4 regions of the Xenorhabdus sp. TS4 genome follow, and region 4 is predicted to be linked to each of the others. Evidence: predicted binding sites of a transcription regulator. Region 4 holds the regulator's gene; each other region holds the start of a gene.
The links. Region 4 encodes PurR, which represses purine synthesis genes. Its sites were predicted from a motif close to CANGCAAACGTTTGCNTG; they were not measured.
Positions count from the first base shown of each region.

Region 1: a site for PurR is predicted at 1,637-1,654, ahead of cvpA (colicin V production protein). Genes of this name have one in related genera too.
Region 2: a site for PurR is predicted at 1,889-1,906, ahead of Xets_RS14980 (NCS2 family permease). Genes of this name have one in related genera too.
Region 3: a site for PurR is predicted at 898-915, ahead of glyA (serine hydroxymethyltransferase). Genes of this name have one in related genera too.

Region 1 covers NZ_NKHQ01000006.1:70,811-74,025, reverse strand. The annotation lists gene folC (bifunctional tetrahydrofolate synthase/dihydrofolate synthase) at 1-894, shown strand, start outside; gene dedD (cell division protein DedD) at 884-1,567, shown strand; gene cvpA (colicin V production protein) at 1,708-2,196, shown strand; gene purF (amidophosphoribosyltransferase) at 2,229-3,215, shown strand, end outside.
Region 2 covers NZ_NKHQ01000076.1:513-3,727, forward strand. The annotation lists gene Xets_RS14970 (MFS transporter) at 1-1,148, opposite strand, end outside; gene Xets_RS14975 (TetR/AcrR family transcriptional regulator) at 1,248-1,787, shown strand; gene Xets_RS14980 (NCS2 family permease) at 1,990-3,215, shown strand, end outside.
Region 3 covers NZ_NKHQ01000006.1:180,627-183,841, reverse strand. The annotation lists gene hmpA (NO-inducible flavohemoprotein) at 1-662, opposite strand, end outside; gene glyA (serine hydroxymethyltransferase) at 1,023-2,276, shown strand; gene Xets_RS05030 (3-phenylpropionate MFS transporter) at 2,364-3,215, shown strand, end outside.
Region 4 covers NZ_NKHQ01000079.1:60,467-63,681, forward strand. The annotation lists gene punR (DNA-binding transcriptional activator PunR) at 1-637, shown strand, start outside; gene purR (HTH-type transcriptional repressor PurR) at 641-1,666, opposite strand; gene sodB (superoxide dismutase [Fe]) at 2,171-2,749, opposite strand; gene Xets_RS16375 (Grx4 family monothiol glutaredoxin) at 3,114-3,215, shown strand, end outside.

The sequences.
Region 1 (3,215 bases), on a different contig from region 4:
GAAGCGAAACTTGATGTTGTGATTTTGGAAGTTGGTCTGGGTGGGCGTTTGGATGCCACCAATATCGTTGATGCCGATATTGCCGCAATCACCAGTATTGCATTGGATCATACAGATTGGTTGGGCGCAGATCGCGAACACATTGGTCGTGAAAAAGCGGGTATTTTCCGCCGTGAACATTTTGCGGTGGTGGGTGAATATGATATGCCTCACTCAATTGCTGAAGTTGCGGATGAATTAGGCGCTAAGCTCTTTCGTCGTGGGATTGATTGGCATTTCTCACAGCGTGAAAATAGCTGGAACTGGTTAAGCGGTAAGCAACAATTCAATGAGTTACCTTTACCTAATTTGCCGTTGGCAAATGCCGCGACTGCAATGGGAGTGATACATTGCTTGTTGCAGCAGGATGACAAAATCAGCCGAGCCATTAATGAACAAGCGATCTGTGCAGGGTTAAGAAATGCGCAATTACCAGGGCGTTTCCAAATTGTCAGGGAAAATCCGTTAGTCATTTTGGATGTGGCTCATAATCCACATGCTGCGAGCTATCTAGTGCAAAAACTGGCCGAACTTCCTCGCTTACCAGACAGTAAGATCCGTGGTGTAGTTGGCATGTTGGGAGATAAAGACATAGCAGGTACACTTGCTTGCCTTTCCCAACAGATTGATGAGTGGTATTGCGCATCATTGCATGAATTGAGGGGAACAGAGGCCGAAGTACTATCTGGACATCTTGTGCAGGCTCGGACTCGGACATTCTCCGAAGTAAAAACAGCCTGGCAGCAGGCAATGGAAGATGCATCGGTGCAAGATATTATCGTGGTTTGTGGCTCTTTCCACACTGTCGCACATGTCATGGAAGCACTGGAGGAGGGCAAGGAAAGTGGCCAGTAAATTCCAAAATCGCTTGGTGGGTGTCATCGTTCTTGTCGCATTGGGCGTGATTGTCCTGCCCATGATTTTTGATGGCGATAAGAAATATAACGAAGAGCAATTTGCTTCGATTCCTTTGGTGCCAAAACCTGGTGATGAAGAAGATGTTGACTCGATTCCTCCATTGACACAAAATATGCCATCTACACCGCCAGAAGGTGCTGCACAAGCAATGCAATCACAGGAGCAAGAGCCAGATATAGACATGTTGTCCAGGCCATCGCCTTCAGAGCCAATAACAGCGCCTCCTGTCACTGTTACTCAAAATCCTAAAACAGCAGTGGAACCTGAGCCATCTCCTCAACAGAAAGCGGAAACTAAGCCACAGGTTAAACCTGAACCTCGTGTTGAAAGCAAGCCAGAAACTAAAAAGCCAACAGAACAGCCTCCTCAGGCAACAGCATATGTTGTTCAGCTTGGTGCGTTAAAAAATGCGGATAAGGTTGACGAAATAGTGGCAAGGCTGCGTCTTTCTGGGCACCAGGTATATACAGTTCCTTCTTCCCCGGTACAGGGACAATTAACCCGAATCTATGTAGGACCGAATGCATCAAGGCAGGCACTGGAATCTGTTTTGTCCGAATTAAGGGAACTTACGGGATTACAAGGGCAGATCAAAAATTATAAGCCATAATCTGATTGGCACAGCAAATGCTGTTTGTTTACCTGTCGAAAATTATTTTCAGTAGAGTGATGAATCTACTACGCAAACGTTTTCGTTTTCTGTTAGAATGCGCCCGACCTGAATGTCGGGAGCCTGTTTTGGATTAAAATATGGTCTGGATTGATTATACGATCATTGCCATCATTGGTTTTTCGGCACTGGTTAGCTTGATTCGTGGTTTTGTTCGCGAAGCGCTTTCCCTGATAACGTGGGGCTGTGCTTTCTTTGTTGCGAGCCATTTCTATACTTATCTGGCGGCTTATTTTACCCGCCTTGAGGATGAACTGGTGCGCAATGGGGTAGCGATTGCTATCTTATTTATTGCAACACTGATTGTTGGCGCAGTAGTAAACTATGTCATTGGTTCACTTGTTCAGCGAACGGGCCTGTCAGGCACTGATCGGGTTCTGGGGATCTGCTTTGGCGCCTTGCGTGGTGTCTTGGTGGTGTCTGCTATTTTGTTTATTGCGGACTCTTTCACGCCACTACCCAAAAGTCAGGATTGGCAACAATCACAACTGATCCCACAATTTAGTCAAATTATCAGGTGGTTTTTTGACTACCTACAAAGTGCGTCGAGTTTCCTGCCGGAGAGATAACGCTCTCCGCTTGGCTGATGAGGAAAGACTACATGTGCGGTATTGTCGGTATCGTCGGTTTTACACCGGTTAACCAGTCGATTTATGATGCATTGACGGTGCTTCAGCACCGTGGGCAAGATGCAGCAGGTATTGCAACTATTGATGGTAACAATGGGTTTCGTTTACGTAAGGCTAATGGTTTGGTCAAGGATGTGTTTGAAACACGGCACATGTTACGTTTACAGGGAACCGTCGGCATTGGGCATGTCCGTTATCCTACGGCGGGCAGTTCCAGTGCATCTGAAGCGCAGCCCTTTTATGTGAATTCTCCTTTTGGTATCACGTTGGCACATAACGGCAATCTGACAAACGCACATGAATTGAAAAAAATGCTGTTTGAAAATGCCCGCCGTCATGTCAACACAACCTCAGATTCTGAAATTCTACTGAATATTTTTGCCAATGAATTGGCCCAATTTCCCCATTTCCCCTTAGAGCCTGATGATATTTTCTCGGCAGTCTCAAAAATGCACAAAAAAATTCGTGGAGCTTACGCTTGTGTTGCCATGATTATTGGGCATGGGGTAGTGGCTTTTCGTGATCCACATGGCATTCGCCCTCTGGTGTTGGGAAAGAAAACACTGAAAGATGGTCGCAATGAATACATGGTGGCATCGGAAAGTGTGGCGCTGGATACATTGGGTTTTGAGTTCCTGCGTGATGTGGCTTCTGGGGAAGCGATTTATATTACTGAAAATGGGCAATTGTTTACTCGCCAGTGCACAGAAAATCCGTCATTAACACCTTGTTTGTTTGAATTTGTCTATTTCGCTCGTCCGGATTCCTTTATTGACAAGGTTTCGGTATATAACGCCCGGTTGCGGATGGGGCGGAAATTGGGGGAAAAAATTGCCCGTGAATGGGAAGACTTACATATTGATGTCGTTATTCCCGTACCGGAAACCTCTTGTGATATCGCCCTGGAAATCGCCCATATTCTGGATAAACCCTATCGTCAGGGATTTGTCAAAAACCGT
Region 2 (3,215 bases), on a different contig from region 4:
TCTGGTGCATTCAGCATGATGGATGTGGAAGCGGCGGTCATTGCCGCACCAATACCAAATCCAATTATGCAAAATGCAGTGATTTGCACGAAAAGCCTGGATTGCAGGCCAGCGAGATAAACAAAGATCCCCAGTCCGGCAAAGGCGAGCGAGAGCCACATGATCCGCTCAGAGCCAAATTTTGGTATCGCAATCCCAGCCAGGGGGCCGGCAATAAAAGAGGCAATCGGAATGGGCAGAATAAATAATCCCGCCAGCAAGGGAGATAGGCCCATGGCGAGTTGGAAGCGTTGGCTAACAGCAAGTTCCATACCGACCAGTGCTGCAGTGGAAACGAAAGCAGCGGCAACTCCCGCGGTGAAAGTACGATTGCGGAAAAGCTTGAAATCGATCATGGGGGTTGATGAACTTAACTGGCGACGAATGAATATGGCCGTAAAAATAATGCCTACAATGCCCACTGTCGCGGCAGTTACTAATGAAGGTACTGGTTTGCTTAACTCCTTGATCGCATAGGTGATACTTACCAGGCCAATCATGATTTGCACAGAAGCAATAAGGTCAAAGGAATGGTCTGGATTGTTTGGGCTTTTAGAAATAACGACCAGTGCAAAGCCAAATGCAATGAGGGCAATCGGGATGTTGATCAGGAAAACCGAACCCCACCAGTAATATTCGAGCAGGAATCCGCCGATAACCGGACCAAGTGCGGCCCCGCCTGAAGCTATGGCAGACCAGATGCCAATGGCAAGTGCCCTTTCGTTTGGATCTTCAAACTCTTGCCGGACTATCGCGAGTGTCGCAGGCATCATCATTGCCGCGCCAAAAGCAAGCACCACACGTGCAGCAATCAGGGTGGCAGGATTGGGGGAAAATGCAGCCATCAGCGATGCAACACCGAAAATGGCTAACCCGTTAGTAAACAGTTTCTTTGCACCAAAACGGTCACTCAACGCCCCCATAGCGGGAAGTAACCCTGCAATGGTCAACGTATAGGCATTCATGATCCACAATTTCTCTGAAGCAGAAGCATGTAAATCATGTGTCAACCGTGGCAAAGCGGTGTATAGCACGGTCATATCAATAACAACTAAGAAAAGTGCACTGGAAATAATAGCAAGTACAAGCCAGCGGATATTCGATTTCATAAGCAAATTCACCAATGCGGTTCGGCAACTTTGCCGAACCTTGACTAAATTGTTGGCGATCATTATAAATACATACGTATTTAATGAAAAGGGATTCGCATGGGACGACGTAAAACAATTGACCGGGAAGCTCTGCTGGATGCAGCGGAACATATTGTCACAACACATGGTGCTGCGGCTCTCACGATTGATGCGCTGGCGAAGGCGGTTGGCATTACCAAGGGGGGAGTGCAATACAGTTTTAGCACAAAAGATGGCCTTATTGATGCGATGTTTGAGCGTTGGGAGGCGAGTTATGATAAACAGTTTCATGAAATTGCCGGGAATGATCCCCACCCTCTAACAGCCGTGCGTGCGCATATTGAAGCAACCAAGCGATCTGATGAAGCATCGACCGCAAAGGCGGCTGGTTTGATGGCTACTTTATTACAAACACCAGAACATCTCGAATCAACCCGTATCTGGTATCGACAACGCATAGCAGGCTTGGACACAACGACGGAAGAAGGTCGGCAGGCGCGTTTGGCATTTTTAGCGACAGAGGGGGCATTCGTTCTGCGTTTCTTCGGTTTAATGGATATGACAGAAGATGAGTGGGGAAATATCTTTAACGACATTCTTGCTGCTATGTCACCCTGAATTTTTTTTGCAAGACCAATAACGGACTAATCGAATAAAATATCGTCACAAAATGAATTCCCTCAAGAATCATAATGTTATTTAACCTATTGATTACACGTGTCGCAAACGTTTTCTTTTTTTGCTGTTTCAGGGTAACGATTTATATGGGTTTCCTGTAGGATAGGTCGAAAACTTCGCTTTTTTTGGGAAACAATATTACATGAGCACAATAAATTCTGGCTCTGCTCATCGTCAGGGCTTGCTTCAGCGCGTGTTTAAATTAGGGGAACATGGCACAACAGTTCGTACTGAAATAATTGCCGGGCTGACAACTTTTCTAACGATGGTTTATATCGTCTTTGTTAACCCGCAAATTCTGGCGGTTGCAGGCATGGATATTAAAGCGGTATTTGTCACGACCTGTTTAATCACCGCAGTTGGCAGCATTATGATGGGATTGATGGCGAATCTGCCTGTTGCTGTTGCACCTGCGATGGGACTGAATGCGTTTTTTGCCTTTGTTGTGGTCGGTGCGATGGGGCTTTCATGGCAGGTGGCGATGGGGGCCATTTTCTGGGGTGCAGTGGGGTTGTTTATATTGACTCTCTTTCGTATCCGTTACTGGATGATCGCTAATATTCCATTGAGCCTGCGTGTGGGTATTACCAGTGGTATCGGTCTTTTCATTACCATGATGGGGCTGAAAAATGCGGGTATTATCGTGCCTAATCCCGACACGATTGTCTCAATCGGTAACTTTGCTTCCCATAACGTTTTGTTGGGAACATTGGGCTTTTTCATTATTGCCATTTTAGCGGCACGTAATTTCCATGCTGCGGTGTTGGTTTCGATTATTGTGACAACCGGCATTGGGTTGATGATGGGATATGTGGAATATCACGGTATTTTTGATCTGCCGCCTAATGTGATGAGCGTGGTGGGTAACGTTGATATAAAAGGCGCATTGGATGTCGCTTTGGCTGGCGTTATTTTCTCATTTATGCTGGTGAACTTATTTGATTCTTCCGGCACATTGATTGGTGTGACGGATAAAGCGGGTATTGCTGACAGTAATGGCAAATTCCCACGTATGAAACAAGCCTTATACGTGGACAGTATCAGTTCGGTGGCGGGTTCTTACATTGGAACGTCTTCGGTTACCGCTTATATTGAAAGTTCTTCGGGCGTTTCTGTTGGTGGCCGGACGGGTTTGACGGCGATTGTCGTGGGTATTTTATTCCTGCTGGTCATGTTTATCTCTCCACTGGCAAGCATGGTGCCTGCCTATGCCACAGCGGGAGCCTTGATTTATGTGGGCGTCTTGATGACTTCCAGCCTGACAAGGGTGAAATGGAACGATCTGACTGAATCCGTCCCTGCTTTTATTACCGCAGTGATGATGCCATTTAGCTTCTCCATTACCGAAGGCATTGCACTGGGTTTTAT
Region 3 (3,215 bases), on a different contig from region 4:
ACGGCAATTTGGTAACGGGTTCCGTTTGGTGCGGCGGTCAGCGAATATTGGCGGATTTCACGGTTTTCAAGTGCTGGATCTTCTATATAGATCGCCAAATATTGCCCTGGCTTGTAATCCATGACCTTGCCACCATCAACAGGCACAAACTCAAAGCTAGTGATGACATCACTTTGTGGTTGTTTTCGGCTAACACGAAACTGACGTAGATGACGCCAACCACCTTCCAGGGATTCACCGCTGTGATAAATTTCCTCTTCTCGATTGATAAAGACATTAGCTAATACGTTGTAGGCTTTTCCCCAGGCATTAAGAACTTCGTCACCAGGATGAAACATTTCATCAATCGTTGCCAGTAGGTGCTTACCTACAATTTGATAATGCTCAGGTTGGATACTGAGGCTGGCATGTTTATGGGCGATTTTTTCTACGGCAGGTAAGAGTGCTGACAGATTATCGATATTGCCAGCATAAGCGCAAAGGGCATTGAAAAGCGCTTCACGTTGATCACCGTTGATCTGGTGACTCATGTTAAAAATATCTTTTAATTCAGGATTATGCTTGAACATACGTTCGTAAAAATGCGCAGTGAGCTTAGGACCTGTAGAAACAATTAATGGAATGGTCGATTTTATGGTTGCGATAACCTGACTGTCTAGCATGGGGATCTCCTGAATTTTTCTCACATAATGCTGGAATCTATAAGTTGTATTTTAAATGCAACTTATAGGGTTTGGGAATATATCAAATTGAAAAAAGATAATTATCTTTCCTTAAATCAAAAAAATAGAATTTTAATTACCATGAATCGCGACCAGGATCACAAATATCAGTAATAAATCCGTAATCATTAGCGAAACAGTAGGTTATTTAGCTTCTAATAGGCTGCCAAGGTGTAATGCAAACGTTTGCGTAATTTATTTTGTCAAGACTATCTCATTCGATAAAAAGAGTTTACACTGTGTGCCATTCTGGCCCTCAGGGGTATTTTTTTAGAGATGTAGCTGAGTCAGGAGAACCAAATGTTAAAGCGTGAAATGAATATTGCGAATTACGATCCCGAACTGTGGCAAGCGATGGAACAGGAAGTTTGTCGTCAAGAAGAACACATTGAATTGATTGCTTCTGAAAACTACACCAGCCCAAGAGTAATGCAGGCACAAGGCTCTCAGCTTACTAACAAGTATGCGGAAGGTTATCCGGGTAAACGTTACTACGGTGGCTGTGAGTATGTCGATGTAGTTGAACAGCTTGCGATTGACCGCGCAAAAGCGCTGTTTGGTGCAGATTATGCTAATGTCCAGCCACACTCTGGTTCTCAGGCAAATGCTGCGGTGTATATGACGCTGCTAAAACCCGGCGATACAGTTTTAGGGATGAATCTGGCGCACGGTGGCCATCTGACTCACGGCTCTCCAGTTAACTTCTCTGGTAAACTTTATAATATCGTACCCTATGGTATTGATGAAAAAGGTAAGATCGATTACAACGATATTCGCATCCAGGCGCAAAAACATCAGCCTAAAATGATCATTGGTGGCTTCTCTGCTTATTCTGGCGTTGTTGATTGGGCGAAGATGCGTGAAATTGCGGATGAAATTGGTGCTTATCTGTTCGTTGACATGGCTCACGTAGCGGGTCTGGTTGCAGCAGGGGTTTATCCAAACCCAGTTCCTCATGCACACGTTGTGACAACAACAACGCACAAAACATTGGCTGGCCCACGTGGTGGCCTGATTTTGGCGAAGGGCGGCGATGAAGAATTTTACAAGAAACTGAATTCTTCTGTTTTCCCTGGTTCTCAGGGCGGCCCGTTGATGCACGTTATTGCCGGTAAGGCAGTTGCATTGAAAGAAGCGATGGAGCCTGAATTCAAAGCCTACCAACATCAAGTTGCTAAGAACGCAAAAGTAATGGTAGAAGTATTCCTGCAACGCGGTTACAAAGTGGTTTCTGGGGAAACCGAAAACCATTTGTTCTTGCTGGATCTGGTGGACAAAGACATTACGGGTAAAGATGCTGATGCGGCCTTGGGGCGTGCCAATATCACTGTTAACAAAAATAGCGTACCTAATGATCCACGCAGCCCATTCGTCACCTCTGGTGTCCGTATCGGAACGCCTGCAATTACCCGCCGTGGCTTCAAGGAAACAGAATCCCGTGAACTGGCTGGTTGGATGTGTGATGTGCTGGATAACATCAATGATGAAGCAACCATTGAAAGTGTTAAGCAAAAGGTATTGGATATCTGCGCAAAATATCCGGTTTACGCATAATTTAAATAAAATGTAGTATCAGTAATAAGCCCGACTCATAACGTAAGTTTTGAGCGGGTTTTTTGTATCAAAAACGGGGGCATTTGGATGGTTGTTCCATCGACATTTTGGTTGAGCTTGGGCTATTTCACCTATTTTTTCTCTTACGGCATATTCTTGCCTTTTTGGTCTGTCTGGTTAAAAGGTGAAGGTATTGATGCCTCAATGATAGGGATATTGCTAGGTGTTGGAATGGTAGCTCGCTTTGTCGGCAGTCTGGTTATCTCTCCTACGGTAAAAGACCCCGCTAAATTAATTAAAGCATTACGTCTCCTCTCATTGTTGGCATTGCTTTTTACCATTGGCTTTGTATTCGACAGCCATTGGGCATGGCTTTTCTTTATCATGATTGGTTTCAACTTATTCTTCTCACCACTCGTTCCCTTATCAGATGCTTTGGCAGGAACATGGCAAAAGCAGTTTACGTTTGATTATGGCAAGGTAAGGGTTTGGGGTTCGATTGCATTTGTTATTAGTTCTTCATTGGCGGGCATATTGATGTCTGCCAATGGGATAAATTTCTCAATCAGCAGCCTGAATTTTGGCTGGAATATATCGTTTGACAGTTTAAATCATTGGATCGGTCGCGAGTTATTTGGCACACACCATATCATTCTTGCTTTTTTGTTATTCAGTGTTACAGCCATGTCATTGGCAATGATGTTGAAACCTTCCATCATGCCGGCAGGTAAGATTAAAGCCGCCAATATCAATGCCGTTTCTTTTAAAGAACTCTTATCCGAAAAATCAGTGTGGCAGTTTTTACTCTGTGTAACTTTATTGCAGGCTGCTCATGCGGGGTATTACAGTTTTGGCTCCATTTATTGGGCGCAAGCGGGTTATTCCTCATCAACCATTGGTTATCTCTGGTCTTTGGGCGTGGTGGCGGAAGTTGTTATC
Region 4 (3,215 bases):
GGGACAATTTAGTATTGCGGTTGATCAGGTAGTAAAACCAGAGCGAACGCTTCGGCTAATTTTGGATTTTTATCGCCATTTTCCAGATATTGAATTACTTATCTATCCTGAAGTTTTCAATGGCGTGTGGGATGCTTTGGTGGATGGACGGGTGGATGTCGCCATCGGAGCGACACGTGCTGCCCCTGTTGGTGAGCGATATAGCTTCAGGGATATGGGGTTCATGCCTTGGTTGTGTGTAGCCAGTCCTGAACACGAACTGGCAGTAATATCGGGAAAATTGAATGATGACCAAATGCGGCCTTATCCCAGTTTATGTCTTGAAGACACCTCACGCAGTTTGCCTAAGCGTGATACATGGGCTTTGGATAATCAGCGGAGACTGATTGTCCCTGATTGGGATGTTGGATTAAGTTGCTTGATGGATGGATTGTGTGTAGGTATGGTGCCTAAACACCGTGCGCAACCGCTGATCCGTAAAGGCAAGTTGATTACACTTGAACTTGAACAACCATTGCCTGACAGCCCATGCTGCTTAACATGGTCGCAAAAAAGCCATTCACCGGCATTAAGCTGGTTACTTGATTATCTGGGGGATAGCGAAACGCTTAATGCCGAATGGCTGCAAGAAAATTAACCGTCAGCGGCGATAATCGATAAAAGGTCCATCTGCAACAGAGCGCCGTTCAACAAGGCGTGGGTGGACTTCGATAGTTTGTGCATCCTCACGTTTATTGACGATCCTGTCCAGTAACATTGAAAAGGCCATTTGCCCTAAACGCTCTTTGGGTTGGTGGATGGTTGTTAATGCTGGCGTAAAATAGCGGGCATTGCGAATATTATCATAACCGATGATTGAAATGTCTTGTGGAACGCGTAATCCCAACTCATCGGCTGCACAAATTGCTCCCATAGCCATGACATCTCCACCACAAAAAACAGCAGTTGGACGATGTTTTTGATTCAGGATCTTGTACATAGCTTGATAACCGGACTCAGGTTCAAAATCACCTTGTACAATCCACTCATCCCGAATAGCGATATTGGCTTCTTTTAGTGCTTTAAGGAAACCTTGGTGGCGCCCTCCTCCAGTATTTCTTGCCAATGGCCCAGGAATAGATGCAATATCACGATGACCACGTTCAATGAGATAACGGCCAGCCAGGTAACCACCATGAAAGGCATTATCAATAATTGCATCGGTAAAATCGCCTCTGGATTCTCCCCAATCCATGACTACCATAGGAATATTACGATAGCCTTCCAACATGTTCAAAAGTTGCTCAGGATATTCTGAACACATTACCAGCAAACCATCTACTCGTTTTTGTGCCAGCATCGCGAGGTAAGCTTTCTGTTTATCAAGGTTGTTATGAGAATTACATAAAATCAATGTATAACCTTTGCTATAGCAGCTATTTTCAACCGATTCTATAATCTCAGCAAAGTAGGGTGCTTCACTTGATGTTGCCAGCAATCCAATGGATTTGGTGTGGTTAACTTTCAAGCTGCGGGCAACGGCACTGGGAGAATAGTTCAATTCTTTAATAGCGGCCCAAACTGCGGCCTTTGTATCTTCGGCGACGAAACGGGTTTTATTGATCACATGGGATACGGTTGTAGTCGAAACACCAGCGCGTTTAGCCACATCTTTAATCGTTGCCATGAAAAAAGGACTCCTGACCTTCTGGTCTAATTTATATACCCTTTATCTTTCTTGTCGGGTATAGCTATTTGTTAATCGTTTACCAATATATTTATATACAGGGTGATGGTTGGCAATAATTTAGCGGTAAACCTTGAATTTTGTCTGATCTAGCTCAAAAGTGAAAGCAATAATCGATGCTATAAAGAGTATGGATTAAATATTGCGGTATGATTTTTAGATAATATGGCAAATAACTGCTTAAAATTTAGGATGTTGAAGTGTCTTAATTTTCACATTGAGGATGTTCTATGGATACAGATCTGAAATTGGGATTATTGGCCGCCAGTAGTGCATTAATCATGATTGTTTTTCTGGGGAGCCTCTGCCTGATCTGATCAAGATCTAAAAGAAGAATTTGTAGTCCCACTTACTTTAAAGGGGGGGTTCTCCAGCATACGAAATTCCGCGCATGAAGGAAAACCTGCCCTTATTATTTCAAGCTAGTATTAAGAACGAATCTTATTAAGCCAGATTTTCTTCAACAAATTTCCAGTTGACCAGAGCCCAGAAGTGCTCTAAATATTGAGGGCGTGCATTGCGGTAATCAATGTAATATGCGTGCTCCCAAACATCAACGGTCAGTACTGGCTTATCTTCGCCAGTCAATGGGGTTGCTGCATTAGAAGAGTTAACAATAGCCAGAGTGCCATCAACTTTCTTGACTAACCAAGTCCAACCAGAACCAAAGTTTTTCAGGGCTGCGTCAGTGAATTGCTGTTTGAACTCAGCAAAAGAGCCGAAAGCATTGTTGATAGCGTCTGCTACTTTTCCGGTTGGTTCGCCACCACCATTTGGTGACAGGCTATGCCAGTAGAAAGTATGGTTCCAAACTTGTGCTGCGTTATTGAAGATACCACCTTCAGATGTTTTGATAATCTCTTCCAGAGATTTTCCGGCAAACTCAGTATCTTTAATCAGATTATTCAGGTTTACAACATAAGCGTTGTGATGTTTGCCGTAGTGGTATTCCAGGGTTTCTGCAGAAATGTGTGGTTCCAGGGCATCTTTGGCATAAGGTAATGCTGGTAATTCAAAAGACATTGCATGCTCCTTTTTATTAATATCGGGTTTTTGGCTCCGCAAACCATGGCTTAGACACTAACCATGGGCAGGGCAAATTTAAGCTTATTATCGTGTTACTATTTTGATAATTATCTTAACAACTTTTCTGCTAAATAACAGGGAAAAAGATGCTATCACGCTGCGAACTGGTGCAGAACTAAACTTAACATGGATTGAATACAGTCAGTTGGAGTGGAAATATTTAATGATCATTTACTGCAAGTCATGGCAAAAATTTGCCATATAAAGTTCACGGTAGAAAAATTAGCGTAGAAAGTGGTATTCTGAATCAATCTTTATCTTATGCTAATAAATAGCGCTTGCAGTTTTTAAGGAAGCAAAAATGACTAATATAAACACTAACACGGTTACTGATACAACGGCTGATGCAGTCATTGAAAAAATCGAACGTCAGATCAGAGAAAACCCAATTCTGTTGTACATG